2 regions of the Kribbella sp. NPDC051620 genome follow, and region 2 is predicted to be linked to the other one. Evidence: riboswitches for the same ligand, from Rfam matches in the RefSeq annotation. Region 2 holds a riboswitch; the other holds the start of a gene.
What was found. Region 2 has a riboswitch for ZMP and ZTP ahead of ACIA12_RS05235 (bifunctional 5,10-methylenetetrahydrofolate dehydrogenase/5,10-methenyltetrahydrofolate cyclohydrolase). Riboswitches for the same ligand answer to the same signal wherever they lie in the genome.

Region 1: another riboswitch for ZMP and ZTP. It lies ahead of ACIA12_RS05745 (glycine hydroxymethyltransferase); the one in region 2 lies ahead of ACIA12_RS05235 (bifunctional 5,10-methylenetetrahydrofolate dehydrogenase/5,10-methenyltetrahydrofolate cyclohydrolase).

What each region holds. Positions count from the first base shown of each region.
Region 1 is NZ_JBITDB010000001.1:1,300,257-1,315,918, forward strand. Features, by position in the region: gene ACIA12_RS05685 (hypothetical protein) at 1-41, shown strand, start outside; gene ACIA12_RS05690 (PPK2 family polyphosphate kinase) at 77-952, shown strand; gene ACIA12_RS05695 (sirohydrochlorin chelatase) at 1,007-1,801, opposite strand; gene ACIA12_RS05700 (sulfate adenylyltransferase subunit 1) at 1,798-3,087, opposite strand; gene cysD (sulfate adenylyltransferase subunit CysD) at 3,087-4,004, opposite strand; gene ACIA12_RS05710 (phosphoadenylyl-sulfate reductase) at 4,120-4,803, opposite strand; gene ACIA12_RS05715 (hypothetical protein) at 4,800-4,949, opposite strand; gene ACIA12_RS05720 (nitrite/sulfite reductase) at 4,946-6,649, opposite strand; gene ACIA12_RS05725 (ArsR/SmtB family transcription factor) at 7,035-7,601, shown strand; gene ACIA12_RS05730 (MFS transporter) at 7,598-8,920, shown strand; gene ACIA12_RS05735 (glycoside hydrolase family 9 protein) at 8,973-10,823, shown strand; gene ACIA12_RS05740 (GbsR/MarR family transcriptional regulator) at 11,011-11,484, opposite strand; gene ACIA12_RS05745 (glycine hydroxymethyltransferase) at 11,567-13,015, opposite strand; ZMP/ZTP riboswitch at 13,061-13,144, opposite strand; gene ACIA12_RS05750 (acyl-CoA dehydrogenase family protein) at 13,167-14,792, opposite strand; gene ACIA12_RS05755 (YhjD/YihY/BrkB family envelope integrity protein) at 14,811-15,662, shown strand, end outside.
Region 2 is NZ_JBITDB010000001.1:1,195,020-1,210,681, reverse strand. Features, by position in the region: gene uvrA (excinuclease ABC subunit UvrA) at 1-1,558, opposite strand, end outside; gene ACIA12_RS05295 (maleylpyruvate isomerase family mycothiol-dependent enzyme) at 1,686-2,387, shown strand; gene ACIA12_RS05290 (MBL fold metallo-hydrolase) at 2,402-3,061, shown strand; gene ACIA12_RS05285 (alpha/beta fold hydrolase) at 3,107-4,093, opposite strand; gene ACIA12_RS05280 (GNAT family N-acetyltransferase) at 4,190-4,723, shown strand; gene ACIA12_RS05275 (S1C family serine protease) at 4,713-5,642, opposite strand; gene ACIA12_RS05270 (hypothetical protein) at 5,676-6,470, opposite strand; tRNA gene ACIA12_RS05265 (tRNA-Pro) at 6,522-6,595, opposite strand; gene der (ribosome biogenesis GTPase Der) at 6,666-8,048, opposite strand; gene ACIA12_RS05255 (lysophospholipid acyltransferase family protein) at 8,041-8,772, opposite strand; gene cmk ((d)CMP kinase) at 8,769-9,455, opposite strand; gene ACIA12_RS05245 (prephenate dehydrogenase) at 9,466-10,539, opposite strand; gene aroH (chorismate mutase) at 10,536-10,904, opposite strand; gene ACIA12_RS05235 (bifunctional 5,10-methylenetetrahydrofolate dehydrogenase/5,10-methenyltetrahydrofolate cyclohydrolase) at 11,005-11,847, opposite strand; ZMP/ZTP riboswitch at 11,878-11,958, opposite strand; gene prcA (proteasome subunit alpha) at 12,290-13,162, opposite strand; gene prcB (proteasome subunit beta) at 13,195-14,037, opposite strand; gene ACIA12_RS05220 (ubiquitin-like protein Pup) at 14,046-14,255, opposite strand; gene dop (depupylase/deamidase Dop) at 14,316-15,662, opposite strand, start outside.

The DNA.
Region 1 (15,662 bases), 110 kb from region 2:
TGGTCCGGCGGCAACAGCGCAAGGTCGGTACGCCTGCTTGAGCCGTTCCCGGCCCGGGATGAGGCAGGATGGGCGGATGGCGAAGAAGAAGGCTCCCAAGCCGGACGACGTGGCGGGTGGCAGGCTGCTGGACCAGTTGCGGGTACCGCAGGGTCCGGTCGATCTGAGCGCCTGGGACACGAGGGCGACGACCGGGTTCTCCGGTGGCAAGGACGAGGGCAAGCTCGCGCTGGACGCGATCGGGCCCGAGGTCTCCGACTGGCAGGAACGGCTGTTCGCCGAGGGACGCAAGGGCGGCGAGACCCGGATCCTGCTGGTCCTGCAGGGGATGGACACCTCCGGCAAGGGCGGGGTGATCCGGCACGGCGCGGGGCTGATGGATCCGCAGGGTTTGCGGATCACCTCCTTCAAGGCGCCGACACCGGCGGAGAAGCGGCGCGGGTTCCTCTGGCGGATCCGCCAGGCGCTGCCCGGTCCCGGCATGATCGGCATCTTCGACCGGTCGCACTACGAGGACGTACTGATCGCCCGCGTCCGCAACCTGGTCGCGCCGCCGGTCTGGAACCGTCGCTACGAGGAGATCAACGAGTTCGAGGCCGAGCTGGCCGCCAGCGGCGTCACGGTGGTCAAGTGCTTCCTGCACATCTCCGAGGACGAGCAGAAGGCCCGCCTCGCCGAGCGCCTCGACAACCCGACGAAGTACTGGAAGTACAACCCCGGCGACGTCGACGAACGCGAACTCTGGCCCGCCTACGCCGAGGCCTACCAGGCAGCCCTCGAAAACTGCAACACCCCCGAAACCCCCTGGTACGTCATCCCCAGCGACCGCAAGTGGTACCGCAACTGGGCCGTCACCACCCTCCTCCTGGAGACGCTGAAAGACATCAACCCCGAATGGCCCAAGGCCGACTTCGACATCGAAGCGGAGAAGGCTCGCCTAGCTGCGACATAGACGACAAACAGAACCCACCCAGGTAGTACCTGGGCGGGTTCTCTTGTGTTGAGGTCAGGCGGTGCGGACTAGTTCTGGGCGGAGTAGGGATGGGCGGGGGGAGGGGGCCAGGGTTAGGAGGTCTAGGCCGGCTACGCCGTAGCGTAGGAGGACTAGGCGGGCTACCTCGGCGCTGACGCCTAGGGGGCGGGAGACGGCTACCGCGCCGGCCTTGCGGGACATTTCTTCGGCTCGGTCGGGGAGTACGCCGGGGGCCAGGAAGAAGGAGCCGACTGCTACGTGGCGGCGGCCTTCCAGGCGCCACTGGAGGACGGCTTCGGCCGGGCTCGGGGTGGCGGCGGTGGTGAAGGCAGCCGTGACCGGGAGCTTGTGGCGTTGGCCCCAGAGCCTGGCCAGCCGGGTGACGGCTGCGTTGGCCTGGGCGTCACTGGAGCCGGCGCACGCCAGTACGAGCGCGTCGAGTTCACGCACCCGGCCGTCCTTGAGTTCGGCGCGCATCCGGCGGTCGAGGACGTCCAGCAGCGTGTCGTCGTACCCGAGCACGTCGGAGGCGATGATCCGCAGGTCCGGGAACCGGCTCCGCGCCTCGTCGATGACGGCCGGAATGTCGGTGCGCGCGTGGAAGGCGGTGGACAGCAGCAACGGCAGCACCACGACCTCCTCGACGCCCTCGGCGGCGAGCTTCCCGATCACCTGGTACGGCGTCGGCGGGCAGTGGTCGAGGAAGGAGGCTTCGATCCGCAGGTCGTCCCGCATCTCGCGCAGGCAGGCCACGAGCGAGTGGACGGTGGCGGCCGATCGCGGATCGCGGCTGCCGTGGGCGAGGACTACGAGCGCTGGTGCGGTCACAGCAGTTCCCCTTCTTCGTCGTCGATCATCCCGGCCGCCAGCGTCCACCCGTCGTGGGCGTCGATCAGCAGGAACGATCCAGTGATGTTGTTGCTGGAGTACGGGTCAGCGGCCAGCGGTGCGGCGATCTTGAGCTGCACCTTGCCGATGTCGTTGAGTTCGAGCCCGGTGGCGTCGATGACTCCGAGCGTGTCCAGGTCGAGCGCGCCGTTGATCTTGGTGACGATCGCCTGGGCAGTAGTGGTGGTGTGCTTGATCAGCAGCCGGGCGCCCACGGTCAGCGGGCGTTCCGAGAGCCAGCACAGGGTGGCCGCCAGTTCCCGGCGGGTGCCGGGGGACGAGTCGGCCGAAACGATGACCGATCCGCGGGCGACATCGAGGTCGTCCGCGAGCCGGACGGTGACGGCTTCACCCGCGACCGCGGACGGCCGCTCGGCGACGGCGGTACCGGTCGCGCTGATGACCGCACGGTCGATACCGGAGACCGAGGTACGCCGGCCTGCCGGCAGCACGATCACCTCGTCCCCGACCGACACGGTGCCCGAGGCAACGGTCCCCGTGTAGCCGCGGTAGTCGCGGTACTGGTCGTCGGTCTGCGGCCGGATCACGTACTGCACCGGGAACCGCAGCGGCCGGGCCGAGATGTCGTCGCGGCCGGTCGCGTTCTCCAGGTACTCGAGCAGCGTCGGCCCGTCGTACCAGGTGGTCGCCGTAGAGCGCTCCACGACGTTGTCGCCGACGAGCGCGGAGACCGGGATCGCCTGGACGTCGCCGATGTGCAGCTGGTCGGCCAGTTGCGAGACGTCCTTGGCGATGCCCTTGAAGACCGCCTCGTCGTACCCGACCAGGTCGATCTTGTTGACCGCCAGCACGACGTGCGGCACCCGGAGCAGGCCGGCCACGGCGAGGTGCCGCCGGGTCTGCTCCAGTACTCCGTGCCGCGCGTCGACCAGGATGATCACGACATCCGCCGTCGACGCGCCGGTGACCGTGTTCCGGGTGTACTGCACGTGCCCGGGGCAGTCGGCCAGGATGAACGAGCGCTTGTCGGTCGCGAAGTACCGGTAGGCGACGTCGATCGTGATGCCCTGCTCACGCTCGGCCCGCAGACCGTCGGTCAGCAGCGCGAAGTCGAAGTCACCGGTGCCGCGGCTGGACGAGACGTGCTGAACGTGCGCGATCTGGTCGGCGAGGATCGCCTTGCAGTCGTGCAGCAGCCGCCCGACCAGCGTCGACTTGCCGTCGTCCACCGAGCCCGCCGTGGCGAGCCGCAGGAGGGTGCTCATCAGAAGTACCCCTCTCGTTTGCGGTCTTCCATCGCGGCCTCACTGGCCCGGTCGTCGGCGCGGGTCGCGCCGCGCTCGGTGATCTCGCTGGCCGCGACCTCGATCACGACCTCGGCCGGGGAGGTCGCGGTGGACGCGACCGCTCCGGTGCAGGACATGTCGCCGACGGTCCGGTACCGGACCAGCCGGCTCGACACGGTCTCACCGTCGCGCGGCTGGGAGTAGGGGCCGACGGCAAGCAACATGCCGTCGCGCTCGAACACGTCCCGCTCGTGCGCGTAGTAGATGCTCGGCAGCGGGATCTGCTCGCGCTCGATGTAGTTCCAGATGTCGAGCTCGGTCCAGTTCGACAGCGGGAACACCCGGACGTGCTCGCCCGGCTTGTGCTTGCCGTTGTAGAGCGACCACAGCTCGGGCCGCTGGTTGCGCGGATCCCACTGCCCGAATTCGTCGCGCAGGCTGTAGATCCGCTCCTTGGCGCGAGCCCGCTCCTCGTCGCGGCGGCCGCCGCCGAAGACGGCGTCGAACCGGTGCGAGTTGATTGCATCGAGCAACGGAATGGTCTGCAGCTGGTTCCGGGTGCCGTCGGAGCGCTCGCGCAGCCGCCCGTCCGCGAGGTAGTCCTCCACCTTGGCCACCTCGAGCCGCAAGCCCAGCTGGGCCACGGTCGCGTCGCGGTAGTCGAGCACCTCGCTGAAGTTGTGACCGGTGTCGACGTGCAGCAACGTGAACGGCACCGGCGCCGGCGCGAACGCCTTCCGCGCCAGGTGCAGCATGACGATCGAGTCCTTGCCGCCGGAGAAGAGGATCACCGGCCGCTCGAACTCCGCCGCCACCTCACGGAAGACGAAGATCGACTCGCTCTCCAGCGCATCCAGGCTGGTCACGGTCGGCTGAGGCAGTGCTGTCGCGGTCATCGGGCCTCCCGGCCTGGACTGAGGAGTGGAGGGAGCGAAGCGACCGGAGGGACGAGGGAAGGCCGGGAGTTCAGCCCGATGACCCGCCGTGCCGGAGGCGCGGCCAATAGCAGAGTCATGTGTGGAGCCCGCATTCGATCTTGCCCTGGCCGGCCCAGCGGCCGCTGCGCGGGTCCTCGCCCGGAGCGACCTGCTTGGTGCACGGCTGGCAGCCGATCGACGGGTAGCCGTCGTACTGCAGCAGATTCACCAGTACGCCGTTGTCGTTGATGTACCCGTCGAGGTCTTCCTGGGTCCACGGCGCGATCGGGTTGAGCTTCACCATGTCGCGCTTCTCGTCGTACTCGACGACCTGCGTGTTGGCCCGGGTCGGCGCCTCTTCGCGGCGTACCCCGGTGACCCAGGCCTTGTAGCCGGAGAGCACCCGGTTGAGCGGCTCGACCTTGCGCAGCGCGCAGCACTTGTCGGGCTCGCGGGCGAACAGATCCTTGCCGTACTCCGCGTCCTGCTCGGCGACGGTCTGCTTCGGGGTCGCGTTGATCAGGTTGATCGGCAGGGTCGCGGCGACCGCGTCCCGGGTGCCGATGGTCTCAGCGAAGTGATAGCCGGTGTCGAGGAACAGCACGTCGACGCCGGGCGCCGCCTCGGCCGCCAGGTGGGGGAGGGCTCCGTCGGCCATCGACGCGGTGACCACCAGTTCGTCACCGAACGTCTCCCGCGCCCACGCCAGCACCTCCAGCGCCGAGGCGTCGGCTAGTCGCTCGTTCGCCTCTTCGGCGATCTCCTTCAAGTTGCTCATTCGACGCTCACCCGCAGTCCGATCATCTTCAGCTGGAACACCCGTGCACAGGGCCGGCACTCCCAGGCGCCGTGCCCTTCCTCAGAAGGACGCAAGTCCTCGTCACCGCAGTACGGGCAGTACAACGGTGCGGCTCTCTCACTCATTGCAACGCTCCTTCCTCGGCACGGACGACCCACTGGGCGAAGCGCTCGCCCTCGGACCGTTCTTTCAGGTAGTTCTGGGTGATCCGCTCGACGTAGTCGGCGAGTCCGTCGGAGGTGACCTTGTGGCCGCGCAGCTTGCGGCCGAAGCCGGCGTCGAGCCCCAGCCCGCCGCCGAGGTGCACCTGGTAGCCCGGTACTTGATTGCCGTCGGCATCGAGTACCAGCTGGCCCTTGAGGCCGATGTCGGCGACCTGGATCCGGGCGCAGGAGTTCGGGCAGCCGTTCACGTTCACCGTGATCGGTACGTCGAGGTCGGGGATCCGCTCCTCGAGCTCGTCGATCAGCTCGGCGGCGCGGGCCTTGGTCTCGACGATCGCCAGCTTGCAGAACTCGATCCCGGTACAGGCCATCGTGTTCCGCCGCCAGGCCGACGGCCGGGCTTTGAAGCCGAGGTCGTCCAGCGCGGCGACCAGCGACTCGACCTTCGACTCCTCGACGTCGAGCACGATGAACTTCTGCTGGGCGGTGGTCCGGATCCGGTTCGACCCGTGCGCCGCGACGACGTCGGCCACCTTGGCGAGAGCGCTTCCAGAGACCCGGCCGACGACGGGCGCGACGCCCACGTAGTACCGGCCGTCCTTCTGCTTGTGCACGCCGACGTGATCGCCCTGTACGGCGGGAATCTCCGGCGCCGGTCCGTCGATGAGCTTGTACCCGAGGTACTTGTCGCTCTCGAGGATCTCGCGGAACTTCTCCATGCCCCAGTCGGCGACCAGGTACTTGAGCCGGGCGCGGTTGCGCAGCCGGCGGTATCCGTAGTCGCGGAAGATGCCGACGACGCCCTTCCAGACCAGGTGCACCTCGTCGAGCGGAACCCACGCGCCGACGCGCTGAGCGAGCATCGGCGTGGTGGACAGCCCGCCGCCGACCCAGACGTCGAAGCCGGGGCCGTGCTCGGGGTGGACGACGCCGACGAAGCTGATGTCGTTGACCTCCGGTACCACGTCGTGCGACGGGTGGCCGGTCATCGCGGTCTTGAACTTGCGCGGCAGGTTGGAGAACTCGGTGCTGCCGATGTACCGCTCGACGATGTCGTCGATGGCCGGCGTCGGGTCGATGATCTCGTCCGCGGCGATGCCGGCGACCGGGCTGGAGATGATGACGCGGGGGACGTCACCACACGCCTCGGTCGTGTACAGCCCGACCGCTTCGAGCTTCTGCCAGATCGCCGGGATGTCCTCGACCCGGATCCAGTGCAGCTGGATGTTCTGCCGGTCGGTGATGTCGGCGGTGTCGCGGGCGTAGGTGCTGGACACCTCGGCGATCACCCGGAGCTGCTCGGCGCTCAGCTGGCCGCCCTCGATCCGGACCCGGAGCATGAAGTACTTGTCGTCCAGCTCCTCCGGCTCGAGCGTGGCGGTCTTGCCGCCGTCGATCCCGGGCTTGCGCTGGGTGTAGAGACCCCACCAGCGGAACCGGCCGCGCAGGTCGGCCGGGTCGATCGAGTCGAACCCGCGGTGGGCGTAGATGTTCTCGATCCGGGCCCGGACGTTCAGGCCGTCGTCGTTCTTCTTGTTCTCTTCGTTCTTGTTCAGCGGCTCGCGGTAGCCGAGCGCCCATTGGCCTTCGCCCTTGCCCTTGCGGGGCCGGGGGGCTTTGCGCGGCTGTGTGCCTTGCTGGGGAGAGGAGACGCCAGTCATCCGGAACGGTGTCCTTGTCCTAGAGACAGGTGCGTCCGCGGGAGGCCTAGCTCGAAGCGTCGTCGATTCGATCTGGTCTGCGCGGTGCGCACCCAGCAGATGTTTCGAGCGGGGTGGCTGTCAGAGCATCGAAGGACGACAGATGGCGCTGCGCATGCGACCGAGGTCGACGTGAATCCGACCTACGAGATGAGTCGAGCGGGCAGCGAGCATGCTGATAAGAGTCAGCGGAATCGGCCGGGAAATCAACTCCCATTCCTGCATGATGAGACGCGATCTCATGATGTGGATATGTGCACCAGTCTGCTGCTGATTGTTTCAGGCGCGAAAGGTAACTAGCAAGAACTCTTGTGCAAGAGTTCTTGTCGAAGGTAGCGTGGTCGCCATGAGCCCCGCCAACCGCCGTACGGCCGACACCTCGGTGATCGCCGCGATCAATCATCCGCTGCGCCGCCGGCTGATCGACCTGGTCGGCGTCGAGGGCCCGTCGACGGCGTCCCGGCTGGCCGAGGCGACCGGCGAACTGGTCGGAAACATCAGTCATCACCTCAAGGTGCTGGCCGCCGCGGGGGTGATCGAGGAGGCGCCGGAGCTGGCGAAGAACCGGCGCGAGCGGTGGTGGCGCAGCGCGCACGCGTCGTACTCGTGGTCGGTCGCGGACGCCGGCGGCGACCCGGCCGCGGAGCTGGTCGCGACCACCGCGGAGGAGGTCAACCTGGCTCATCACGTGGCGAAAGTACGGGGCTGGTTCGAGGATCGGCAGCAGTACGACGAGGCCTGGGTCCGGGCCGCCTTCTCGACCGAGAGTTGGCTCACATTGACACCGGAACGCCTCGACGAGCTGTCCCGCCGCATCCAGGATCTCGTCCGCGAGTACCACGACGACCCGAGTTCGGGTGAGGACGCCGAGCCCGTCTACGTCTTCGCTCACGGCGTCCCAGCCCGCCCATGACCACCCCCGCGGACGCCACCGCCCCTGCGACCGCCGCCCCGGACGCCACCGCCCCTGCGACCGCTGTCGCGGATGCCGCCGGCCCTGCGACCGCTGTCGCGGATGCCGCCGGCCCTGCGACCGCTGTCGCGGGTGAGTCGGTCTTCCCGCCGCTGCGGCGGGATCGGCGGGTGCAGGGGTGGATCTTCTCGTCTGCGCTGTCCGAGGTCGGCGACGTCGCCTGGTACGTCGGCCTGGCGTGGAGTGCCGCCCAGGTCACGTCACCCGCCGGCGCCGGCCTGGTGATGGGTGTCGGCGCACTTCCGCGAGCCCTCATGCTCCTGTACGGCGGCGCCCTCGCCGACCGCCTCGACGCCCGCCGGACGATGATCCTCGCCAACCTGGCCCGCATCGCCGTGCTCGCCGCGGCGGCCGTGATCGCGACGCTCCAGGGCGTCTCGCTCCCGCTGCTGCTCGTGGTCGCGATCCTCTTCGGTGCCTCGGACGCGATCTACACACCCGCCGCCGGCACCATGCCGCGCCGAATGGTTCGCCCCGACGACCTGGTCAGCCTCGCCGCCTCGAAGCAACTCGCCAGCCGCCTCGCAGTCTTCGCCGGCGCCCCACTCGGCGGCTTCCTCGTCGCCCACGGCGGCCTCGCCTCCGTGATGGTCGTCGACGCCGTCTCCTTCGCGTTGATCGCGCTCGCGCTGGCCTTCGTCGTCCGGCCCCGAGTACCGCATCAGCCCTCCGGTGGTGCCTCGATCCGCGCCGACCTGCGCGATGGCTTCGGCTACCTGCGGCGAGACCTGAAGGCGCGGACGCTGGTGATCGCGTTCTTCGGACTCAACCTCTGCGTCGGGCCCGTCCTCGCGGTCGGGCTGGTCCAGCGGACCTCGCAAGCCGGCTGGGGAGCAGGAGCGCTCGGCCTGTTCCAGGCGTGCTCAGGCATCTGCGCCGCCGTCGGCGCGATCCTGGCGATGCGCTGGCGCCCGGCCAACTCGGCGCGAGCCGGGATGCTCGTGCTGATCCTGCAGGCAGCAGCGTGCGGTGCGATCGGACTGATGCCGCGGGCCGGTGTCTTCGTCGCCATGGGCGTCATCGGGTTCACCGCGGGCCTGGCCTCGGCGCAACTGTCCGGCGCCTTCCAGCAGACGATCGCGCCGGCGTATCTGGGCCGGACGAGCAGCATCGTGAGCCTGTCCGACGAGGCGCTGATGCCGCTGGCGATGGTCGCCTTCGGAGCGTTGATCAGCCTGTCCGGGATCGGCGTGGCCTGTCTGCTGATCGGCGGGATTTTCGGTGCTCTGATGGTGTACTCCGCGGCCCGGCTGCGCTAGCGTGTCGGCAACCAATAGGAAGGTTTCCTAACGGTTGTAGAGGAGCCTCGCGATGGGAACGTTGCGCCGCGTCATCTCGATCACTCTGGCCGCCGGGCTGGCGGTGACTCCGGTAGCGGCTGCCGCCCATTCGCCGCTGTTCTCCGGACTGATCCGGGTCAACCAGCTCGGCTACACGGGCGCGGCGGGCGAAGCGGCGTACCTGATGACCGGGCAGGTCGCGGCGGGTGCGCGATTCGAGGTGGTTGATCGGCGTGGACGTCGGGTGCTGACTGGGCGTGCCGGGGCTGACGCCGGCTCGTGGAATGCGGCGTACACGCATGTCTACAAGCTGGATCTGTCCGGGCTGCGGCGGCCGGGGACGTACCGGGTGAAGGTGGCTGGGGTGCCCACGTCGCCTCCCTTCGAGGTCGGTTCGGACGCGAGGTTGCTCGGCGGGGCGAAGGACAAGGCGGTGACGTTCTTCACCGAGCAGCGCGACGGCGCGAACGTCGTGACGGGGTCGCTCGGTCGCAAGCCGGCGCACCTCACGGACCGGGCCGCGGCTGTCTACGACTGGCCGACGTTCGTCGATCCCGACACCGACCAGACGGTGGGGGAGCTGCGCAGGATCGGTGGGCCGGTCGATGTCGAGGGCGGCTGGTACGACGCCGGTGACTACCTCAAGTTCACCCACATCGCGGCGTACTCGGAATCGTTGCTCTGGGCATCGGCCCGGGACAGCCGGTGGCCGGATCCGACCGTCCTGAAGGAAGCTCGGCACGGGCTGGCCTGGCTGGACAAGATGTGGGACGAGAAGACGAAGACGCTCTACATCCAGGTCGGCGCGGGGACCGGAAACGTCGAGGAGACCTTCATCGGCGACCACGACATCTGGCGGCTGCCCGAGGCGGACGACCATGACAACGCGCCCGGCCACCAGTTCATCAAGAACCGCCCGGTGTTCCGCGCCGCCGCTCCGGGCAAGCCCCTCAGCCCGAACCTTGCTGGTCGTACCGCCGCGGCGTTTGCCCTTGCCGCACAGGTGGAAGCTCGTACGTCGCCCCGTCGCGCCCGTCAGCACCTTGCGACTGCCGCGCAGATCTACGCGCTGGCTCAGACTTCCGGCGTCAAGCAGTTGACCACCTCGCTGCCTTTCGCCTTCTATCCGGAGAGCGCCTGGCGAGATGACCTCGAGCTAGGAGCCGCCGAGCTCGCCCTGGCGGCCCAGAAGCTTCACGATCCCCGAGCACGCGGATGGTTGAAGGCGTCGCGGTACTGGGCGGGGGAGTACCTCAAGCACGAGGCGGGTGGGGACACGCTCAACCTGTACGACGTGAGCGCGCTCGCGCATGCGGACCTGATCCGGGCGGCTCGCTTCGACCGCACGGTTGAGGTTGCCGCCTTGAAGAACGATCTCCGGGCGCAGCTGGAGATCGGGGTGAAGCGGGCCGCGAAGGACCCGTTCGGCGCCGGCGCGCAGTACGACAACTTCGACGCCGTCCCGCACGCCTTCGGCCTCGCCGCCACCGCTCGCCTCTACCGCACCGCCACCGGCGACCGCCGCTACGACGCCTTCGGCAACGACCAGCTCAACTGGAACTTCGGCGCCAATCCATGGGGCGTCTCGTTCATGGTCGGTATCGGCGAATCCGCCCAACGCTGTCCCCACCACCAGATCGCCAACATCGTCGGCCGGCCCCTGGTCGGTGGCGTGGTCAACGGCCCGAACTCGGCCGACCTCTTCGAGGAAGGCCTGGGCGACAACCTCGACAACATGAGGCCTTGCCCCGCCAACGGCATCGACACCTACAACCAGTTCACCGGCCGAGGCTCCCGCTACGTCGACGACGTCCGCTCCTGGCAGGCTTCAGAACCCGCCGACGACTTCGCCGCCATCGCCGTCTACGCGCTCACCCGCTAGAACTCCTCCACCGCGGCGCCCGCTCACCAACGCAACTCCTGCGCGGCAGTTCAAGCGGTAGGCGGCTGAGATCGCCGACTTTGTGCACGGTGTAGTCATCGGCAACCGATTGCCGGTGACTACACCGTGCATAAAGTGGAGTGTTCGACGGTACGTCGCGCTAGGGGTAGGTTGGAGTTGGGGTGGGCTAGCGCTTGGGGTGGGTGGAGCGCCAGTTCTTGATCATTTGGTTGAGGTCTTCGCGGATGAAGGCGAAGAACTCGGCGTTCTCGGCGAGGCGCCGGCCGACGACGCTGTCCTGGCCGAAGAGGTCTACGCCGGACAGGACCGAGGATTCCCACTCGGCGAGGGCGTTGTTGCGGCGTTCGATGATGGCGGAGAAGACGTCGTCGCGGATCCGGTAGTGGTCCTTGCGGGAGCCGGGGAGCCGTTCGCGGGTGATGAAGGAGACCTGGATGAGCTGCCGGACAGCCCCGGACACCGCGGGCTGGCTGATCTTGAGTGCTTCGGCGAGCTCGGCGGCCGTCATGGTGCCGTTCGGGCTCACCAGCATGCACGCCATCACCCGGGCCGACATCGTCGGTACGCCGCTGTTCGCGAGGACGCCGGCGAAACGCTCGACGAACTGGCTGATCTCGGCAGGGGTGGGTTCCGGTGGCATGACGGAACCCTACCTCGGTTATTACAACATTCGGATAATTGAAACGGCCCGCTCCCGGAGTACCGGGAGCGGGCCGCCGTGCTCAGTTGAGATCGAGACCCGGGTACAGAGGGTGCTTGTCGAGCAGCTCGGCAGACGCCGCCCGGACCTTGTCGGCCACGCCGTCGGCGAGGACGTACTTCGCCTTGGAGGCAGCACCGGCCGAGGTGGTGGTCGGCGTGACGCTGGACAGGACGTCGACCATCAGCTCGGCGACCTTGTCGAACTCGTCGGCGCCGAAACCGCGGGTGGTCAGTGCCGGGGTGCCGATCCGGACGCCCGACGTGTACCAGGCGCCGTTCGGGTCGCGGGGAATCGCGTTGCGGTTCGTCACGATGCCCGCGTCGAGCAGCGCCGACTCGGCCTGGCGGCCGGTGATCCCGTACGACGAGACGTCCAGCAGTACGAGGTGGTTCTCGGTGCCGTCGGTGACCAGCTTCACGCCACGCTTCATCAGGCCCTCGGCCAGGGTCACCGCGTTGTCGGCGACGTTCTGCGCATAGGTCTTGAACTCGGGACGGCGGGCCTCGGCCAGCGCGACGGCCTTGGCAGCCATCACCTGGCTGAGCGGGCCGCCGAGCACCATCGGGCAGCCGCGGTCGACGGCGTCGGCGTACTCCGGCTGGCACAGCACCATGCCGCCACGCGGGCCGCGGAGCGACTTGTGCGTCGTGGTCGTGGTGACGTGCGCGTGCGGCACCGGGTCGTAATCGCCGGTGAAGACCTTGCCGGCGACGAACCCGGCGAAGTGCGCCATGTCGACCATGAAGGTGGCGCCGACCTCGTCCGCGATCTCGCGCATCTTGGCGAAGTTCACCTTGCGCGGGTACGCCGAGTAGCCGGCGATCAGGATCAGCGGCTTGAACTCACGGGCGGTCGCGGCGACCTTGTCGTAGTCCAGCAGGCCCGTCTCCGGGTCGGTGCCGTACGAGCTCTGGTGGAACATCTTGCCGGAGATGTTCGGCCGGAAACCGTGCGTCAGGTGACCGCCGGCGTCGAGCGACATGCCGAGCATCTTCTGGTCGCCGAGCGCCTTGCGCAGCTTGGCCCAGTCCTCGTCGGACAGGTCGTTCACGTGCTTGGCGCTCGCCTCGGCAAGGGCCGGGGACTCGATCCGGTTGGCGAGGATGGCCCAGAAGGCGACCAGGTTCGCGTCGATGCCCGAGTGCGGCTGGACGTAGGCGTGCGGCGCGTCGAAGAGCGCCTTGGCGTGGTCGGCGGCGGCCTGCTCGACGGTGTCGACGTTCTGGCAGCCGGCGTAGAAGCGGTGCCCGACGGTGCCCTCGGCGTACTTGTCCGAGAGCCAGTTGCCCATCGTCAGCAGGGTCGCGGGGGAGGCGTAGTTCTCGCTGGCGATCAGCTTCAGCGAGGACCGCTGGTCGGCCAGCTCGGCCTTGATCGCGCCGGCGATGGTGGGCTCCACCGCGCCGATCACCTCGAGCGCGTTGCGGTACGCGGCCGACGCCGTCGCGGCGTCGAAGGGTTGAGTCATCTTCGTCTCTCTCCTGAGGTCGCACAGGGGTTCCCTGTGACAAGGTCGCGGCACCCAGGCGCACGGTGCCGACGGTCTTTTCGCTCCCCGGTGGTCGATCCCACCTCAGCGCCAGTCGCGACGCCGTAACCCTAGCGTGTGACGGCTGCTGCTAGAGGATGCGGTCGATGATCGGACGGTACGCCGTGGTGCGCGGCAGGGTGCCGAAGACGCCACCCCAGTCGCCGGCCAGCCGCGACCCGACGAAGGCGTCGGCCACCTCGGGCGTCGAGTGCCGCACCAGAAGGGATGCCTGCAGGCAAACGGCCATCCGGGCGGCCAGCCGTCGCGCGCCCGCCTCCGCACCGGCCAGGTCCGCCAGCGACTCCAGTACGTCGGTCACCGCCGCGTCCAGCCGCTGGTCGGCGCCTCGGGCTGCTCCGACCTCGAGCAGCCACGCCTCGAGCGACTCGGGCCTGCGCAGGGCGCGCAGTACGTCGAGAGCGTTGACCGTTCCCGAGCCTTCCCAGATCGAGTTGAGCGGCGACTCGCGGAACAGCAGCGGGAGACCGCTCTCTTCGACATAACCGTTGCCGCCGAGACACTCCAGTGCCTCCGCGACGGTGAACGACGTCCGCTTGCAGACCCAGAACTTGGCCAGCGGCAAGGCGATCCGGCGGAACGCGGCCGCCTGGTCGTCACCGGCCAGTGACGCGTCCACCGCGGCCGCCAGCCGCATCGAGAGAGCGGTTGCTGCCTCGCTCTCGATCGCGAGGTCGGCGAGCACGTTCTGCATCGCGGGCTTGTTCTTCAACAGGTCGCCGAACGCGCTCCGATGCGCGGCGTGCCAGGTCGCCTCGACCAGCGCCCGGCGCATCAACGCGGCCGAGCCGAGCACGCAGTCGAGCCGGGTCGCCGCGACCATCTCGATGATCGTCCGGACACCGGCGCCCTCGTCGCCGAGCCGGTAGCCGACGGTGGAGTGGAACTCGACCTCGCTGGAGGCGTTCGACCGGTTGCCGAGTTTGTCCTTCAGACGCTGCAGGGCAAACGCGTTCCGGTTGCCGTCGGCAAGGACCCGGGGCACGACGAAACAGGTCAGGCCGTCCGGCGCCTGGGCCAGCACGAGGAACACGTCGACCTGCGGTGCGGAGCAGAACCACTTGTGCCCGTTGAGGATGTACTCACCCTCGGTACCGGTCGGGGTGGCGGTCGTGAGGTTGGCCCGGACGTCGGATCCACCTTGCTTCTCGGTCATCCCCATCCCGGCCAGCGCGCCGGCCTTCTCGGCGGGTGGGAGCCGGCGGGGGTCGTATTCGGTGGCCGCCAGGTGGGGGACCCATTGGTCGGCCAGCGTCTTGTCTGCGCGGAGGGCCGGTACGGCGGCGTACGTCATCGAGATCGGGCAGCCGTGGCCCGGCTCGACCTGCGACCAGACGTAGAAGCCGGCCGCGCGGGTGAGATGTGGCGACGGGCGATCGCTGGTCCAGGGCGCTGCCTGGAGTCCGAAGCCGACCGCCTTGTTCATCAGCCAGTGCCAGGACGGGTGGAACTCGACCTCGTCGATGCGGTGGCCGTAGCGGTCGTGTGTCTTCAGCACGGGGGAGTTCTGGTTGGCCGGGAGAGCGTGGGAGAGCGCTTCCTCTGAGCCGGCCAGTTCACCGATCGCGGACAGACCGGGATCGTCGAACAGGTCAGCGTACGGACGCAGAGAGTCACCGAGAGCGGTGTCCCGCGTGAAGAAGTTCACCCCATGCAGTGGGGGAGCCTGATTCGTTACAGCGTTTGGGTCCGCCATGTCAGTACGGTAAGCGGTATGGCACGCTCTGGGTCCGAGACCTCCGTCTCACTTGCATGGGCCCGACGACTCCCCGGGACCACATGGCGGTTGCTGACCCAGACGGTCGGCACCTGTCTGCGCTACCGGGTCACGGGTCTGGCCGCGGAGGCGGCGTTCTTCGCGATCCTGTCGCTGCCGCCGCTGATCTTCGGGCTGGCCGGCAGCATCGGTTTCATCGCCGGCAAGTACTTCCAGGTCGAGACGATCGACGACATCAAGCTGCAGATCGCCGAGCTGGCCGGCCGGGCGCTGACCGCGGACGCGGTGAACAACGTGATCGTGCCGACCCTGGAGAAGGTGCTCGACGACGGCGGCCGGCCGGACGTGATCTCGGTCGGTTTCGTGCTGGCGCTGTGGTCCGGCAGCCGGGCGCTGAACGTCTTCGTCGACACCATCACGATCATGTACGGGATGGGCGGCCGGCGCGGCATCATCCGCACCCGGGCGCTGTCCTTCAGCCTGTACTGCGGCGCGCTGGTGATCGGCGTGATCGTCCTCCCGCTGGTACTGGCCGGCCCTGGCGCCGTCGACGAGCTGCTGCCCCAGCGCCTCGACTTCCTGAACCAGCTGTACTGGCCCGTCGTGACGATCCTGTCCGCAGGCTTCCTCAACACCCTGTACCACCTGTCGGTGCCGGTCCGGACGCCGTGGATCTCCGATCTTCCCGGGTCGTTCCTCGCCCTCTCGATCTGGATCCTCGGCAGCTTCGTCCTCCGCTGGATCCTGCAAACCACCGTCGGCGGCACGTCCATCTACGGACCTCTGGCGGCGCCGATCGCCGTCCTGATGTGGCTCTACATGACAGCCATCGCCGTACTGATCGGCGCT
Region 2 (15,662 bases):
CGTCGAGCACGTACAGCACGCCGACCAGGCCGGAACCGATCTGGGTCGCGAGCCGGATCCGCTGCGCCTCGCCACCGGACAGCGAGCCGGCCGGCCGGTTCAGCGCCAGGTAGTCCAGGCCGACGTCGAGCAGGAACTGCAGCCGCTCGCCGATCTCCTTCACCACCCGCTCGGCGATCTGCATCTCCCGCGGCGACAGCACCATGCCGGCCAGGAAGTCGTGCACCTCGTCGATCGACATCGCGCCGATCTCGGCGATGTTCTTGCCGCCCATCGTGACCGCGAGCGAGATCGGCTTCAGCCGGGCGCCGTTGCAGGCCAGGCAGGGCACCTCGCGCATGTAGCCCTCGAACCGGTCCCGGCTGGTGTCGCTGGACGCCTCCGCGTGCCGGCGCTCGACGTACGGGATGACGCCTTCGAAGGTCGTGTTGTACGACCGCTCGCGGCCGTAGCGGTTCTTGTACGAGACGTGGACCTGGGTCTCGTGGCCGGTCAGCAGCGACTTCTTCGCCTTCGCGGGCAGCTCGGCGAACGGAGTACTGGTCTTGATGCCGAGGTCCTTGGCCAGGGCGGCCAGCAGGCGCTCGAAGTACTGCGTGACGTTGGCGCCCGCCCACGGCTGGATCGCGCCCTCGTCGAGCGACTTCGACGGGTCTGGGACGAGCAGCTCGGGATCGACCTCCATCCGGGTGCCGAGGCCGGAGCAGACCGGGCAGGCGCCGTACGGAGAGTTGAAGGAGAACGAGCGCGGCTCCAGCTCATCGATCGCGAGGGGGTGATCGTTCGGGCAGGCGAGCTTTTCGGAGAAGCGGCGCTCGCGGCCCGGGTCGTTCTCCGGCAGGTCGACGAAGTCGAGCGTGACGATGCCGCCGGACAGGCCGAGCGCGGTCTCCACCGAGTCGGTCAGCCGCTGCTTCGCGCTGCCCTTGACCGCGAGCCGGTCGACGACCACGTCGATGGTGTGCTTCTTCTGCTTGTCGAGCTTCGGCGGCTCGGTCAGCTGGATCGTCTCGCCGTCCACCCGGGCCCGGGAGAAGCCCTGGCCGGTGAGCTGGCGGAAGAGGTCGAGGTACTCGCCCTTGCGGCCGCGGATCACCGGCGCGAGCACCTGGAACCGGGTGCCCTCGTCCAGCTCCAGCACCCGGTCGACGATCTGCTGCGGGGTCTGCTTGGCGATCGGCTCGCCACACTCCGGGCAGTGCGGGCGGCCGGCCCGGGCGAACAGCAGCCGGAGGTAGTCGTACACCTCGGTGATCGTGCCGACGGTCGAGCGCGGGTTCTTCGAGGTCGACTTCTGGTCGATCGAGACGGCCGGCGACAGGCCCTCGATGAAGTCGACGTCGGGCTTGTCCATCTGGCCCAGGAACTGCCGCGCATAGGCGGACAGCGACTCGACGTAGCGCCGCTGGCCCTCGGCGAAGATCGTGTCGAAGGCCAGGCTGGACTTGCCGGACCCGGACAGCCCGGTGAAGACGATCATGGCGTCGCGCGGCAGGTCGAGCGAGACGTCCTTCAGGTTGTGCTCACGCGCTCCGCGCACGATCAGACGGTCAGACACAAGCTCTACTCTCAGCCGTTCTCGAGGGATTTCCAGGGGCGTCCGTGATGCTAACCGGGCCCACCGACAAAAACTTCCGCGCCGGTTCCGCAGGCGCTTTCGAAAGCATATTCGATAGAGTCCCCACATGGTCGCACCGGAGCCAACGAGCCGCCTGATCGCCGAGTTACCGTCCGCGGGCCGGCGCCTGCTCGACACCGTCAGCCAACTACCGGACGACGCCGTACTGCGTCCGTCGCTGCTGCCCGGCTGGACCATCGGGCACGTGCTGAGCCACGTCGCCCGCAATGCCGACGCGCTCGTGAACTTGTGCGACTGGGCCCGTACCGGCGTCCGTAAACCAATGTACGTGTCGGCGGAAGCGCGCGAGTCGGACATCGCGGAGGGCGCCGCCCGGCCCTTGCGGGAGCAGGCCCTGGACATCGCCGACACCCAGGCGAGGCTGCTGGAGCGCTTCGAGGACCTCCCGGCCGACGCCTGGTCGGCTGAGGTGGCCTGGCCGAGTGGGGCCGTCCGTGCTGCGACCCAGGTAGTGACGGCTCGGTTGTGCGAGTTGGAGGTGCACCAAGTCGACCTGGGGCTCGGGTACACGTTCGACGACGTGCCGGTCGAGTGCCGGGATGTGCTGCTCACTTACACGACCAGTAGGTGGCCTAGTGGGTTCCCTGTGGCATTGCGGAGTACGGACTCACCCTGGGTGTCGCCGGAGCCCCCGGCCGATGCAAGGATCCTCAGTGGTGGCAGTGCTGCTCTGCTGAGCTGGGTGCTCGGCCGGAGCGACGGTAGTGAGCTGGGTGGCGACGTGCCGCAGGCACCGCCCTGGGGATGAACCGAGGAGAACGCATGACGGAGTATCACGGCAACGTCCATGTCGGCGGGCCGGCGCAGACGCACGAGCTGGCCAAGCTGATGATCACCAAGGTCGCCGTGGGGCCGGGCAACAACAACGCCTACCTGCTGCGCAGCCGGATCACCGACGAGCAGGTGCTGATCGACGCCGCCGACGAGGCCGAGACGCTGCTCAAGGTGATCGGTGAGGGCGGGGTCAGCCGCGTCATCACCACCCACCAGCACGGCGACCACTGGCAGGCGCTCGCCGAGGTCGTCGCCCGGACCAACGCGATCACCGTCGCCGGCCGCGACGACGCCGACGGCATCCCGGTACCGACCGACGAGCCCGTCGCGGACGGCGACCGCATCCACTTCGGCGAACTCAGCCTCGAGGTGATCCAGCTCGTCGGCCACACCCCCGGCTCGATCGCCCTCCTCTACGACGACCCCACCGGCCCGCCCCACCTCTTCACCGGCGACTCTCTGTTCCCCGGCGGAGTAGGCAACACCCGTGGCGTCAAGTCCAACTTCGACTCCCTCCTCCACGACGTGGAAACCAAACTCTTCGCCCGCCTCCCCGACGAGACCTGGGTCTACCCCGGCCACGGCGCCGACACCACCCTCGGCACCGAACGCCCCCACCTCAACGAATGGCGCGAACGCGGCTGGTGACGCGCACCACGCCACCTGCCGGACGTACCTCGAAGGGCTGGAGCGTCAGGGGGCCAGGAAGGTGAGGAGGGTGGTTGTCAGCTCGGCTGGTTTTTCTTCGAAGAGCCAGTGGCCGGAGTTTTCGACCACGCCGCCGGTGACGTTGGTGGCGTAGTCGCGGACCTGGTTGAGGACGAAGGGGCCCCAGCTGTACTGGGCGCCGAGGGCCAGTACCGGCATGGTGAGTTTGGTGTGGCCGTTGATCGCATTGTCGGCGACGTCCTGATTGAAGGCCCGGAACCATTCGAGGCTGGCGCGCAGGTGGCCGGGGCGTTGCATGTACCGGCCGTAGATTTTCGCGTCGGCTGTGGTCACGCCGTCCTTGTTGTACTCGACCATGTCAGCGAAGCCGTCGATCCACTCGGCCTCGCGGCCGCGGATCATCTTCTCGGGCAGTCCGTTGCGGAGGTTGAAGAAGCCGAGGTTCCAGGAGCCGGGCCCCTGCGGCGTCAGGGACGGTGAGCTGTAGAGCAGCTGGTCCGGGATCGGTGCCTCGGTGAGGGCGAGCTTGGTGACGTCGGCCGGATGCGCGGCGGCGTACGCGTAGGCAACCATCGTGCCGATGTCGTGGCCGACCAGGCGGATGTCATGGTCGCGGCCGAGCGCGACCAGCAGGCCGTGAACGTCGGCCGCCATCGTCGATTTGTCGTAGCCGCCGGCCGGAGCATCACTGCCGCCGGCACCGCGCAGGTCCGGCGCGATCACGTGGTAGTGCCTGGCCAGCTCCGGCAACACCTTGTGCCACGCGTACCAGGTCTCCGGGTAGCCGTGGAGCAGGACGAGCGTCTTGCCGCGACCGCCTTCCACGAAGTTGATACCGACACCGCCGACGTCGAGCTTGCGCTCGGTGAAGCCCTTCGGAGGCTTCGGTCCCCCATGGCTGCTGGAGTATTCGACGGCAGACGCCGTAGCCGACGTCGCCGCGGTCGTACCGGCGAAGAGGCCACCGGCGATGGTGGCCACCGCGAGCGCGGCGGGCAGGATCTTCTTCATCAGGGCAATACCTCACGGTCGGCGGGCTGAACGGTCAATTGACAGAACAGCCGGCCCGCGTGTGACAACGAGGCCTGCGCCCTAGGCTCTGTGGGTGTGAACGGATTCGCGCCCTACGACCCCGACTCGACCCGAAGGCCCGCGGAGAGCGCGATCTCGGTACGACCGGCGGTCGCTGGGGATCTCGCTGTCTGCGCCGAACTGATCGTCAGCCGGACCGGTGGGCCGGTCGGGAAGCGCCAGGCGATGTTGGTCGACGACCTCGAGCGGGACGACCGGTACGTCGCGGTCGCCTGCGCGGGCTCTGAAGTGGTCGGCTATGGCGGCGTGTTCCATCACGAGCTCACGCCTGAGCATCCGGCGGCGCCGACCGGGTACTACCTGGTCGGTCTGATCGTCGCGCCGGCCTGGCGGCGGTACGGGATCGGAGAGCAGCTCACTCTTGAGCGGATGCGGTGGACGGCCGAGCGTGCTGCTGAGATCTACTACTTCGCCAACATTGCCAACGGTGCAACCCTCGACCTCCACGAGAGGTTGGGGTTCACCGAGGTGACCCGTGACTTCACCTTCCCCAAGGCGCCGATGGCACCGGGGGCCGGTGTGCTGCTGAAGGCTTCGCTCAGTCGGTGAGTTCGGCGGGCTCGGCGACGACGTCGACCAGGGCGCCGTTGCGGACCGCGGTGATCTCGGTACGCCGGCCGATCGCGTCGGCGAACAGTTGTCGCTGGAGGGATTGGGCGTCCCGGAGCGGAGTGCCGTCGACGGCGAGCACCAGGTCGCCCTGCCGCAGCCCGGCGTCGGCGGCTGGGCTGCCGGAGATGACCTCGACCACCCGCAACGCGTTCCGCTGACCGAAGCGCTCGGCCAACTGCGGGCGGAGTGGGGCCGGGGTGGTGACCAGACCGAGGTACGCCCGGCGGACCCGGCCGTCGTGCAGCAGCGAGTAGATGATCCGTCGGGTCGTCGGATTCATCGGTACCGCCAGCCCGAGACCGATGCCGGCGACCGCCGTGTTGATGCCGATCACCCGGCCGTTGCCATCGGCAAGCGCTCCCCCGGAGTTGCCCGGGTTCAGGGCCGCATCCGTCTGGATCACGTCCTCGATGATCCGGCTCGCCGTCCCCGACCGGACCGGCAGCGACCGCCCGAGCGCGCTCACTACCCCAGCCGTCACGCTGCCCGCCAGCCCGAGTGGATTTCCCACCGCAACCACCAGATTGCCGACCTTCACCTTGTCCGCGTCGCCGTACTCCGGCGGATCGGGGATCTCGCGGTCCGCCCGCAACACGGCCAGATCCGACAACCGATCCACCCCGATCACCCGAGCCTGCGCAGCCGTACCGTCCGCGAACTCCGCCGTCGCACTGCTCCCGTCACCCACCACGTGCGCGTTGGTCAGCAGATGCCCGTCCCCCGTCAGCACCACGGCCGACCCGGACGACTCCCCGCGCCGCCCCGTCACCCGCAAACTCGCCACCCGCGGAATCAGCAACTCCGCCACCCCCGACACCACTCGCGAGTACGCGTCCAGCACGTCGTCATCCATCATCTCGCACCTCCTGATTACATCATTACTCAGCAATCAAGCCGGTGCTTCCCAACTCACGACGCCGCTGGCGTCACCCACGCGGTACGGCTGGTAGGAATCGCCATCGATCTGGACCCGGCCGGCCAGGACGGAACTCGGGATCAGGTAGATGCTGCCGTTGCCGAGGACGATGAAGAACAGGTCGAGGGACTCCGGATCGTAGGGCATCTTGCCCGCCGATTTGTCGAGCGAGTACGGCCGGCGTCCCACGCCGACCTGCCAACGACCGCTGCTGTCAGGACGAGCCGACGTTTTGATCTGCACCCGCTGGACACCGTCCGCAGTGGTCACCAAGAGGTCATAGATCTGCGGCTCCACCGGCAACGCAACCGCACAGCCACGGATAGCGAACCATGCCATCGCAATGCCTGGCGCCGCGGCGCTGAGCATCTCGGGCCGCACCGGCTGATCGAACACGTGGCCTGGCTGCGCCAACTTGTGTGGCGTTTTCAGGTGGCTGCAATCGAGGCCGAGCCGGACGGCATGACCCTTGATCCGGACCCGCTCTGAACCGTTGTCGGAGACTCCGAGGCTGACGAACACCTCACTCCAGCAGGTCGATCCCTGGACAGCTTGCCGGAGCTCGCCATCTGTCCATCGACGTTGCCCGGTGAAGTGTCCCGCGTCCAGCTCCAGCCTGAGCGCGTGGCGCTTGATGGTGCGGATCACACCCGCGGACGTGCCCTTCAGGCCCAGAGCGCGAGCCACCGCCCGCCATGATCTGTTGTCCTCAACTGCCTTACGCAGTTGGGCATCGCTCCAACTGCGCCTGTCCCCGATCGTCGCCATACGGAGACAGTAAAGAGGGGCACCGACAGAATCGGTGCCCCTCTTTTTCGGTCGGGCTGCCGAGATTTGAACTCGGGATCTCTTGTCCCCCAGACAAGCGCCTTACCAGGCTAGGCCACAGCCCGAAGGCCGTCCCCGTGAGGACGACCGGGGTAAACCTTACCCCATTCGGAGACCACTTTTGACCAGGGGTGGTTAGCGTTTCGGCTTCTTCACGCGGGGGCGGATCTGGACATGGACGGGGCTGCCGACGAAGCCGAAGTCTTCGCGCAGGCGGCGTTCGATGAAGCGCTGGTACGACGGCTCGAACGCGCCCGAGGTGAACACCGCGAAGGTCGGCGGCATCGTCGTCGCCTGGGTGCCGAACAGGATCTTCGGCTGCTTCCCACTGCGCACCGGGTGCGGGTGAGCAGCGACCAACCGACCGAGGAACGCGTTGAGCTGGCCGGTCGGAACGCGGGTCTGCCACCCCTCGAGGGCTGCCTCGATCGCCGGGACCAACTTCTCCATGTGGCGCCCGGTCATCGCGCTGATGTTGACCCGCGGCGCCCAGCGGAACTGCACCAGGTCGCGGTCGATCTCGCGCTCGAGGTAGTACCGGCGGTCCTCGTCGACCAGGTCCCACTTGTTGTAGGCGATCACGAGCGCCTTGCCGGCTTCCTCGACGGTGTTCATGATCCGCAGGTCCTGCTCGGTCATCGGCTCGGACGCGTCGATCACCACGACGACGACCTCGGCCCGCTCGATCGCGCTGTTGGTGCGGAGGCTGGCGTAGTACTCGTGCCCCTGCACGTTCTTGACCTTGCGGCGGATGCCGGCGGTGTCGATGAAGCGCCACTGCTTGCCGCCGAGCACGATCTCCTCGTCGACCGGGTCGACGGTGGTACCGGAGACCTCGCTGACGACGACGCGGTCCTCCTTGGCGACCTTGTTCAGCAGCGAGGACTTGCCCACGTTCGGCTTGCCGACGATCGCGACCCGGCGCGGGCCGCCCAGCTGAGCGTCCCGCTCGGCAGGCGCCTCGGGCAACGCGGCCAGTACTGCGTCCAGCATGTCGCCGGTACCGCGGCCGTGCATCGCCGAGATCGGGAACGGCTCCCCGATGCCCAGGCTCCACAGGTTCATCGCCTCGGCCTCGACGCGCGCGTCGTCGACCTTGTTGGCGGCCAGTACGACCGGCTTGCCGGCCTTCCGCAGTACGCGAACGACGGCCTCGTCGGAGTCGGTGATGCCGACCGTCGCGTCGACCACGAAGAGCACCGCGTCAGCCGCGTTGATCGCGACCTCGGCCTGCGCCGCCACCAGCGCGGCCATGCCGACCGCGTCCGGGTCCCAGCCGCCGGTGTCGACCAGTGTGAAGCCGCGGCCGGCCCAGTTGGCGTCGTAGGAGACCCGGTCGCGAGTGACGCCCGGGGTGTCCTCGACCACAGCCTCGCGGCGGCCGATGATCCGGTTGACCAGCGTCGACTTGCCGACGTTCGGCCGGCCGACGATCGCCACCACCGGCAGCGGCCCGGTGTCCTCGCGGTCGTGGGTCGGCTCCGCGTCGATCTCGTAGCCGGTGGGCAGGTCACTCATCAGAATCCTTATGGTCTGGCTTGCCCGGTAGCGGGTGGCCGGTGGCTTCGACGGCCGCCTGCACATGGGCCCGCAACACGTCGCCGATCTGGTCGGCAACCGCGCGTACGTCGACATGCCTCCGGGGAAAGGATACGCGGTCAACCGTGAAGGTCTCGCCATATACCACGTCGACCCGGCTGCCGCGCGGCGGGAAGTGCTCGATATTGCCGCCGGTCAGCCGTGTCCCGAGCAGCGCCACCGGGAGGATCGGCGCTCCGGTGACCATGGCGAGGTAGGCCACACCGCCGCGGATCCGGCGGAAATCGCCCGGACCCCGGTTCCCCTCCGGATAGACGCTCAGCGCGCGGCCTTCGCGCAGGATCTGGATCGCCCGCCGGATCGCCAGCACGTCGTACTGCGAACGGTCGATCGAGATCTGTCCGGCCCGGTGCAGCATGAAGCCCTGGATGCCCTGGAACGCCTCGACCTTGCCGAGCTGGTGCAGCATCCGCGGCGCGATGGCGCCGAGCAACGGACCGTCGAGCAGACTGAGGTGGTTCGGCGCGATCAGCACCGGGCCGCCGGCCGGGAAGCGCTCCTCGTGGTGGATCGTCAGGTCGTAGCGCCAGCGCATGTAGGGCCTGACGACGTGACGCAGGACACTGCCCAGCCGATGCGGGATCGCGGGCAGATCGTCGGTCCGGGGCAGATCGAGATGCCCGGTCAGCTCGTCAGCAGTCATGAGTCCCGGTCGCGTGACGCGGCCTCGGCCTCCTTCGCCAGTCGGGAGATGACGTCGATGACCTCTTCCAACGTCAGGTGGGTCGAATCGATTTCCACCGCGCCGTCGGAGGCCACCTGGAACTGCGAGACGGTCGAGTCGTCGGCGTCCCGGCGGACGATCTGGTCCCGCAACTGCTCCGCGGTCACCGAGCCGTCGGCCAGCTCAGCCTTGCGGCGGGCCATCCGGGCGTCCTGGTCCGCGGTCAGCAACACCTTCAGCTCCGCCTGCGGCGCCACCACGGTCGCGATGTCGCGCCCCTCGACGACCGCGCCACCGGTCGGCTGCGCGGCCTCGATCAGCTCACGCTGACGCCGGATCAGCTCGGCCCGTACGTCGAGATTGGTGGCGATCTTGCTGACGCTGGCGCTGATCCGGGGATCCCGGATCGCCTCGGTCACATCGACTCCGTCCGCCGCGAACCGGGCCCGCTGTGGATCGGTACTGATCGACAGCCGTACCGCCCGGGCTCGCTCCGCCACCGCCGCGAGGTCGTCCAGGTCGAGCCCGTGCTCCAGCGCCGACCAGGTCACCGCCCGGTACATCGCCCCGGTGTCCAGGTACTGCAGACCGAGCCTGGTCGCGACGCCGCGGGCCGTGCTCGACTTACCGGACCCGCTCGGGCCGTCAACAGCGATGATCATGGGGCGAAGATTACCGGTGGACGGACCAGCCCCGCTCGGTCAGTACCTCCACCAGCTGATCCACCGACGCCGGCTTGACCGACAGCTCGACCTCACCGACCGGGCGGCCGGGACTGTGGTCGATCCGCAGGTCCTCTACGTTGGCGCCGGACTCGGCCGCGTCCGCGAACAACCGGGCCAGCTGGCCGGGCCGGTCAGGGATGGTGACGAGCACGGGGACCAGGTCGATATGCGGGGTGCCGTGCTTGCCCGGCACCCGGATCGCGCCGGAGACGCCGCGATTCAGGACCGCGGTCACCTCGTCGGTCGCCTCTTCCTTGCCGAGGGCAATCAGCAGCCGGTCGAGCTCGTCGCGGATCCCTTCCAGCAGACCGCTCAGGGCCGGCGAGTTGGCCGAGACGATCTGGGTCCACAGGCCGGGGTCGCCGGCCGCGATCCGGGTGACGTCGCGGACACCTTGCCCGGACAGCTCCAGATGCGCGGCTGGCGCGTCGACGAGAGTGCCGGCCGCCAGCGACGACATCAGCTGGGGCAGGTGCGAGACGCGGGCCACGGCGAGGTCATGGTCCGCCACGGACAGCTCGACCGTGCGGGCTCCGGCAGCCTCGGCGAGGCGGCGTACCAGCTCTACTGCGTCGGGGTCGCTGGTCTCGTGCGGGGTGATCGCCCAGGTGGCGCCCTCGAAGAGGTCGGCCCGGCCGGCCAGCGGGCCACTGCGCTCCGAACCGGCCATCGGGTGGCTGCCGACGTACCGGGAAAGGTCCTCCGGGGATGCGACCAGGGCCCGGGCGTCGTGGAGTGGCTTCGACTTCACGCTCGCTGCGTCGGTGACGATCGCGTCGGTCTGCTGGAGTTGCTCGACGATGACCGCGCCGACGTGGTCCGGCGGGACGGCGACGACGACCAGTTGCGGCTCGATCTGGACCAGCCGTGAGCCGGCCCCGATCCGCTCGGCCATCAGGGCGTTGTCCGGGTCGGCGTCGACGAGCTCCACGACCACACCGAGCCGCCCGAGCGCCAGGCCGATCGACGTACCGATCAGGCCGGTGCCGACGATGCGGACCGGGCCGCGCAGCTCGGTCACTGGGCGCCGGTCAGGTCGGGGCGCAGACTGACGGCACCGTGCAGGTAGATGTGCTGGATCTTCTCCCGCGACCGCGGCGAGTCGGCGTGCACCATCATCCGGACCACCCGCGGCAACGCGTGCGGCACGTCGATCTCCTGCATGCACATCAGCGGTACGTCGGTCAGCCCGATCTGCCGGCCGGCCACCGCCGGGAACTCCGAGTGCAGATCCGGCGTGACGGTGAACAGGATGCTGATCAGGTCCGCCGACTCGAGGTCGTTGGCCTCCAGCACGGCCCTGACCAGCTCCGCGGACCGCGCGAGCAGATGCTCCCGCTCGTCCACCTCGAGCTGGGTGGCACCGCGGATCGCCCGTACCGCCACAGCGTCTGCCTCCTGGTTCGATGATCTCTACCGTCTCAACCCTAGGACAGAACGTCCATCCGGTGCTCGGCCGTCTCGGATACTGCCCGGTTGCGCCGGCTCAGCGGACCTGCGCTTCGGCCGCGTCGACGGTCTGCTCGAGCAGCAGCGCGATGGTCATCGGGCCGACGCCACCGGGGACGGGCGTGATCAGGCTCGCCACCTCGGCCGCCTCGGCGAAGTCGACGTCACCGACGTTGCCCTCGTTGTATCCGGCATCGATCACGACCGCGCCCGGCTTCAGCCAGTCGCCGCGGACGAAGTTCGCCCGGCCGACGGCGGCGACCACGATGTCCGCGGTCCGCACGATGCCGGCCAGGTCGCGGGTCCGCGAGTGCGTGTAGGTGACCGTCGCGTTCGATGCCAGCAGCAACATTCCGGCCGGCTTGCCGAGGATCGGGCTGCGGCCGATCACGACGGCATGGGCGCCTTCCAGCGGTACGTCGTACGCCCGCAGCAGCCGCAGGATGCCGCCGGGCGTACAGGAGACGAAGCCCGGTTCGCCGAACGCCATCGCCGCGAACCCGTGCATGGTGACGCCGTCGACGTCCTTGCCCGGAGCGATCGCCTCGAACGCGGCCCGCTCGTCGATCTGCGCCGGCACCGGGTGCTGCAGCAGGATCCCGTGCACCTCGGGATCAGCCGACAGCTTCTCGAGCTCGGAGACCAGCTCCTCGGTGGTCGTGGCCGCGGGCAACACGACGCTCCGCGACCCGATCCCGGCCTTCTTGCTGCGGTTCTGCTTCATCCGCACGTAGGTCGCCGAGGCCGGATCATCGCCCACCAGTACCGTCGCCAGACACGGTTGCACACCGGTCTCCTCGTGCAGCTTCCTGGCCCGCTCCCCCGCCCTGACCACCATCTCGGCGGCCAGCTCGGTCCCGACCATCAACTTCGCGCTCACAACCCACTCCTCCAGGCATCGACAGACCAACTCGGATGCCCAGGCGCGCGGCTCAACCAGCAGACCGTTCCCCGGTGGTACCCCACCTCAGCGCCAGTCGCGGTCCACCGACCAGTTTACTGCGTGAGTTGCTAGAGCAATCCGGCATGGTCGAGGGCGACATACGCGGCGTCTGTGCTCGTCATGGCTCCGGCCGCTCGCAGAGCCGAGGACATCCCAGGCGGAGTTCCGGCCACCCGGCATCTGGAACTGCCGCTTCCAGACCTTCTGGTAACCGTCAGCTCCTCCCCCAGCAGAACCCACGGCTCCGGATCCCCAGGCCGAGCAACGGGCGCGGATTCATCGGACAGCCCGCCGTCAGCCCTATCGTGGGCCGTGGACGCGGAGTCGCCGACGCCGTCCGCCCCGGGTGTAGGGCCCGAGGCGGACGGCGTTGACGGTGTCACAGGGGGCGGTTGGTGTCCGGGTCTTCGGGTGGGGCGATCGGGGCGTCGTCGGCGGGTGGTGCCACCGGGGCGTCGTCCGTCGAGGGTGCCGTGTCGCTCTCGTAGGAGCCGCCGTTGACGGTCTCCGCCGGCTCGGCGTGGGCGGCCGGCTCCGTCGGGGACGTGTCGGGGCGCGACTCGGACAGGATCCGGGCGAGCGTCTCGTCCGAGATCCGCTTGAACTTCCGGACCTGGGTCCGGGTCCGGTCCAGCACGGCGACCTCGATCTGGTCCGGCTCGAGCTGCCGGGTCTCGGTGCCGTCGTGGCCGAGCGCGTCGACGGCGAGCCGCAGTGCGCCCGCCAGCGAGATGCCCTCGGAGTAGTGCTCACCGACGTAGTCGGCCACCTGCTCGGCCGGGCCGCCCATCACGGCGTACCCGCGGACGTCCGCGATCGAGCCGTCGTAGGTGAGCCGGTAGATCTGGTCCTCGGCCGTGCTGGCGCCGATCTCGGCGACCAGGATCTCCACCTCGAGCGGCTTCTCGCCACCGGAGGAGAAGATCGCGCCGAGCGTCTGCGCGTACGCGTTCGCCAGCGCGCGGCCGGTGACGTCGCGGCGGTCGTAGGAGTAACCGCGCATGTCGGCCAGCCGGACGCCGGCGATCCGCAGGTTCTCGAACTCGTTGTACCGCCCGACGGCCGCGAAGGCCATCCGGTCGTAGATCTCGGCGACCTTGTGCAGCGCCGGGGACCGGTTCTCGGCGACGAACAAGATGCCGTCGGCGTACTGCAGCGCGATCGCGCTGCGCCCCTTGGCGATGCCCTTGCGGGCGAAGTCGGCCCGGTCCCGCATCAACTGTTCGGGCGAGACGTAGAACGGCGTACTCATCTGGGGTGTCGTCCTCTATCAGTCGATGGTGGTCAGGTCAGCGGCGCGGACGGGCCGTCGGGTCGCTCGTGCCGGGCGGCCATCACGGTGTCGACGATCGTGCCGACCTCGTCTTCGGGAAGCCGCCGGTAACCGTCGGCGGTGACCACGCCGACCACCGGGAAGATCCGCCGCAACATGTCCGGACCACCGGTCGCGGAGTCGTCGTCGGCGGCGTCCACCAGGGACTGGACCAGCACGGTCGCGACCTCGGACTCGTTCAGGTCCGGGCGGTAGAGCTTCTTCAGCGCGCCGCGGGCGAACAACGAGCCGGAGCCGACGCTGTGGTAGCCACCGAGCTCCTCGTACCGGCCGCCGGTCGGGTCGTAGGAGTAGATCCGGCCCGCCTTCCGGTCGTGGTCGTAGCCCGCGAACAGCGGTACCACGGCCAGCCCCTGCATCGCCATCGCCAGGTTGCCGCGGATCAGCGCGGTCAGCCGGTTGGCCTTGCCGTCGAGGCTGAGGGTGGTGCCCTCGAGCTTCTCGTAGTGCTCCAGCTCGACCTGGAACAGCCGCACCATCTCGATCCCGAGCCCCGCCGTGCCGGCGAAGGCGACGCACGAGTACTCGTCGGCCGGGAAGACCTTCTCGATGTCGCGCTGGGCGATCACGTTGCCCATCGTCGCCCGCCGGTCACCGGCCATCACGACGCCACCGGGGAAGATGGCGGCCACGATGGTCGTGCCGTGCGGGACGTCCTTGCCGAAATCACCCGCCCCCAGGTCGCGCCGTCCGGGCAACAGGTCGGGCGCGTGCCCGGCCAGGAAGTCCATGAAGGACGAGCCACCTGGGGTCAGGAAGGCTTCCGGCAACCGGCCGGAGGCATCGAATGTCATCTAGCGGTTCACTCCCCACCCTTTTGCACGAAGCCGCGGACGAACTCTTCCGCGTTCTCCTCCAGCACCTCGTCGATCTCGTCGAGGATCGAATCCACGTCGTCGTCGAGCCGTTCCTTGCGCTCGGCCACGTCCTCACTGGACTTGGTCTCGGCGACCTCTTCCTCGGTCGACGAGCGCTTCGGCTGCTTGTGCTGCTGTCCGCCGTCTTTCGCCATGGCACACACACCTCCTAGAACCGCTGTGGAGGACCGCCCAACCGGTCCTCTACAGCGACCCTACCCGGCAGCGCCCCCAGTAATGGTGCGAACCAGGTCACTCGCGGTGTCGCACTGGTCCAGCAACGCTCCGACATGCGCTTTCGTGCCACGCAACGGGTCGAGCGTCGGGATCCGTTGAAGCGATTCACGGCCGGGCAGGTCGAAGATCACCGAGTCCCAGGACGCGGCGGCGACCTGACCGGCGTACTGCTGCATGCAGCGGCCGCGGAAGTAGGCGCGGGTGTCGGTCGGCGGGTGCGAGACGGCCATCCGGATCTCCTCGTCGCTGACCAGCCGTTGCATCCGGCCACTCTTGACGAGTTTGTAGTACAGGCCCTTGTCCGGGCGCAGATCGGCGTACTGCAGGTCGACCAGGTGCAGCTTGGGGTCGTCCCACTCCAGCCCGTCGCGGTCGCGGTAGGACTGCAGCAGCTTGTACTTCGCGACCCAGTCGAGCTGGTCGGACAGCTTCATCGGGTCGGTCGCGAGCTGGTCGAGCACGCTCTCCCAGCGTTGCAGCACGTCCTTGGTCTGCCGGTCCGCGTCGTCGCCGTACTTGTCCTCGACGTACTTGCGGGCCTGCTCCAGATACTCCACCTGGAGCTGGACGGCGGTGATCTTGCGGCCGTCCTTGAGCGTCATCAGGTGGGTGCAGGTCGGGTCGTGGCTGATCTCGTGCAGCGCGCTGACCGGCCGGTCGACGGACAGGTCGTCGGTCAGCCAGCCGTCCTCGATCATCGCCAGCACCAGGGAGGTGGTGCCGACCTTCAGGTACGTCGAGATCTCGGCCAGGTTCGCGTCGCCGATGATCACGTGCAGCCGGCGGTACCGGTCGGGGTTGGCGTGCGGCTCGTCGCGGGTGTTGATGATCGGCCGCTTGAGCGTCGTCTCCAGACCGACCTCGACCTCGAAGTAGTCGGCCCGCTGGCTGATCTGGAAGCCGTTGGTGTTGCCGTCCTGGCCGATCCCGACCCGGCCGGCCCCGGTGACCACCTGGCGGCTGACGAAGAACGGCGTCAGGTGCCGCACGATCGACGCGAACGGCGTCGACCGGCGCATCAGGTAGTTCTCGTGCGACCCGTACGACGCGCCCTTGTTGTCGGTGTTGTTCTTGTAGAGGTTCAGTTGTGGCGCGCCGGGGATCTGCCGGGCCTGCCGGGCGCCCTCCATGATCACCAGCTCGCCGGCCTTGTCCCAGACCACCACGTCACGCGGGTTGGTGCACTCGGGCGCCGAGTACTCCGGGTGGGCGTGGTCGACGTACAGCCGGGCGCCGTTGGTGAGGATGACGTTGGCCAGCCCGGTCTCCTCGTCGGTGAGCTGGCTGGAGTCGGCCACCTCCCGGCTCAGGTCGAAGCCGCGCGC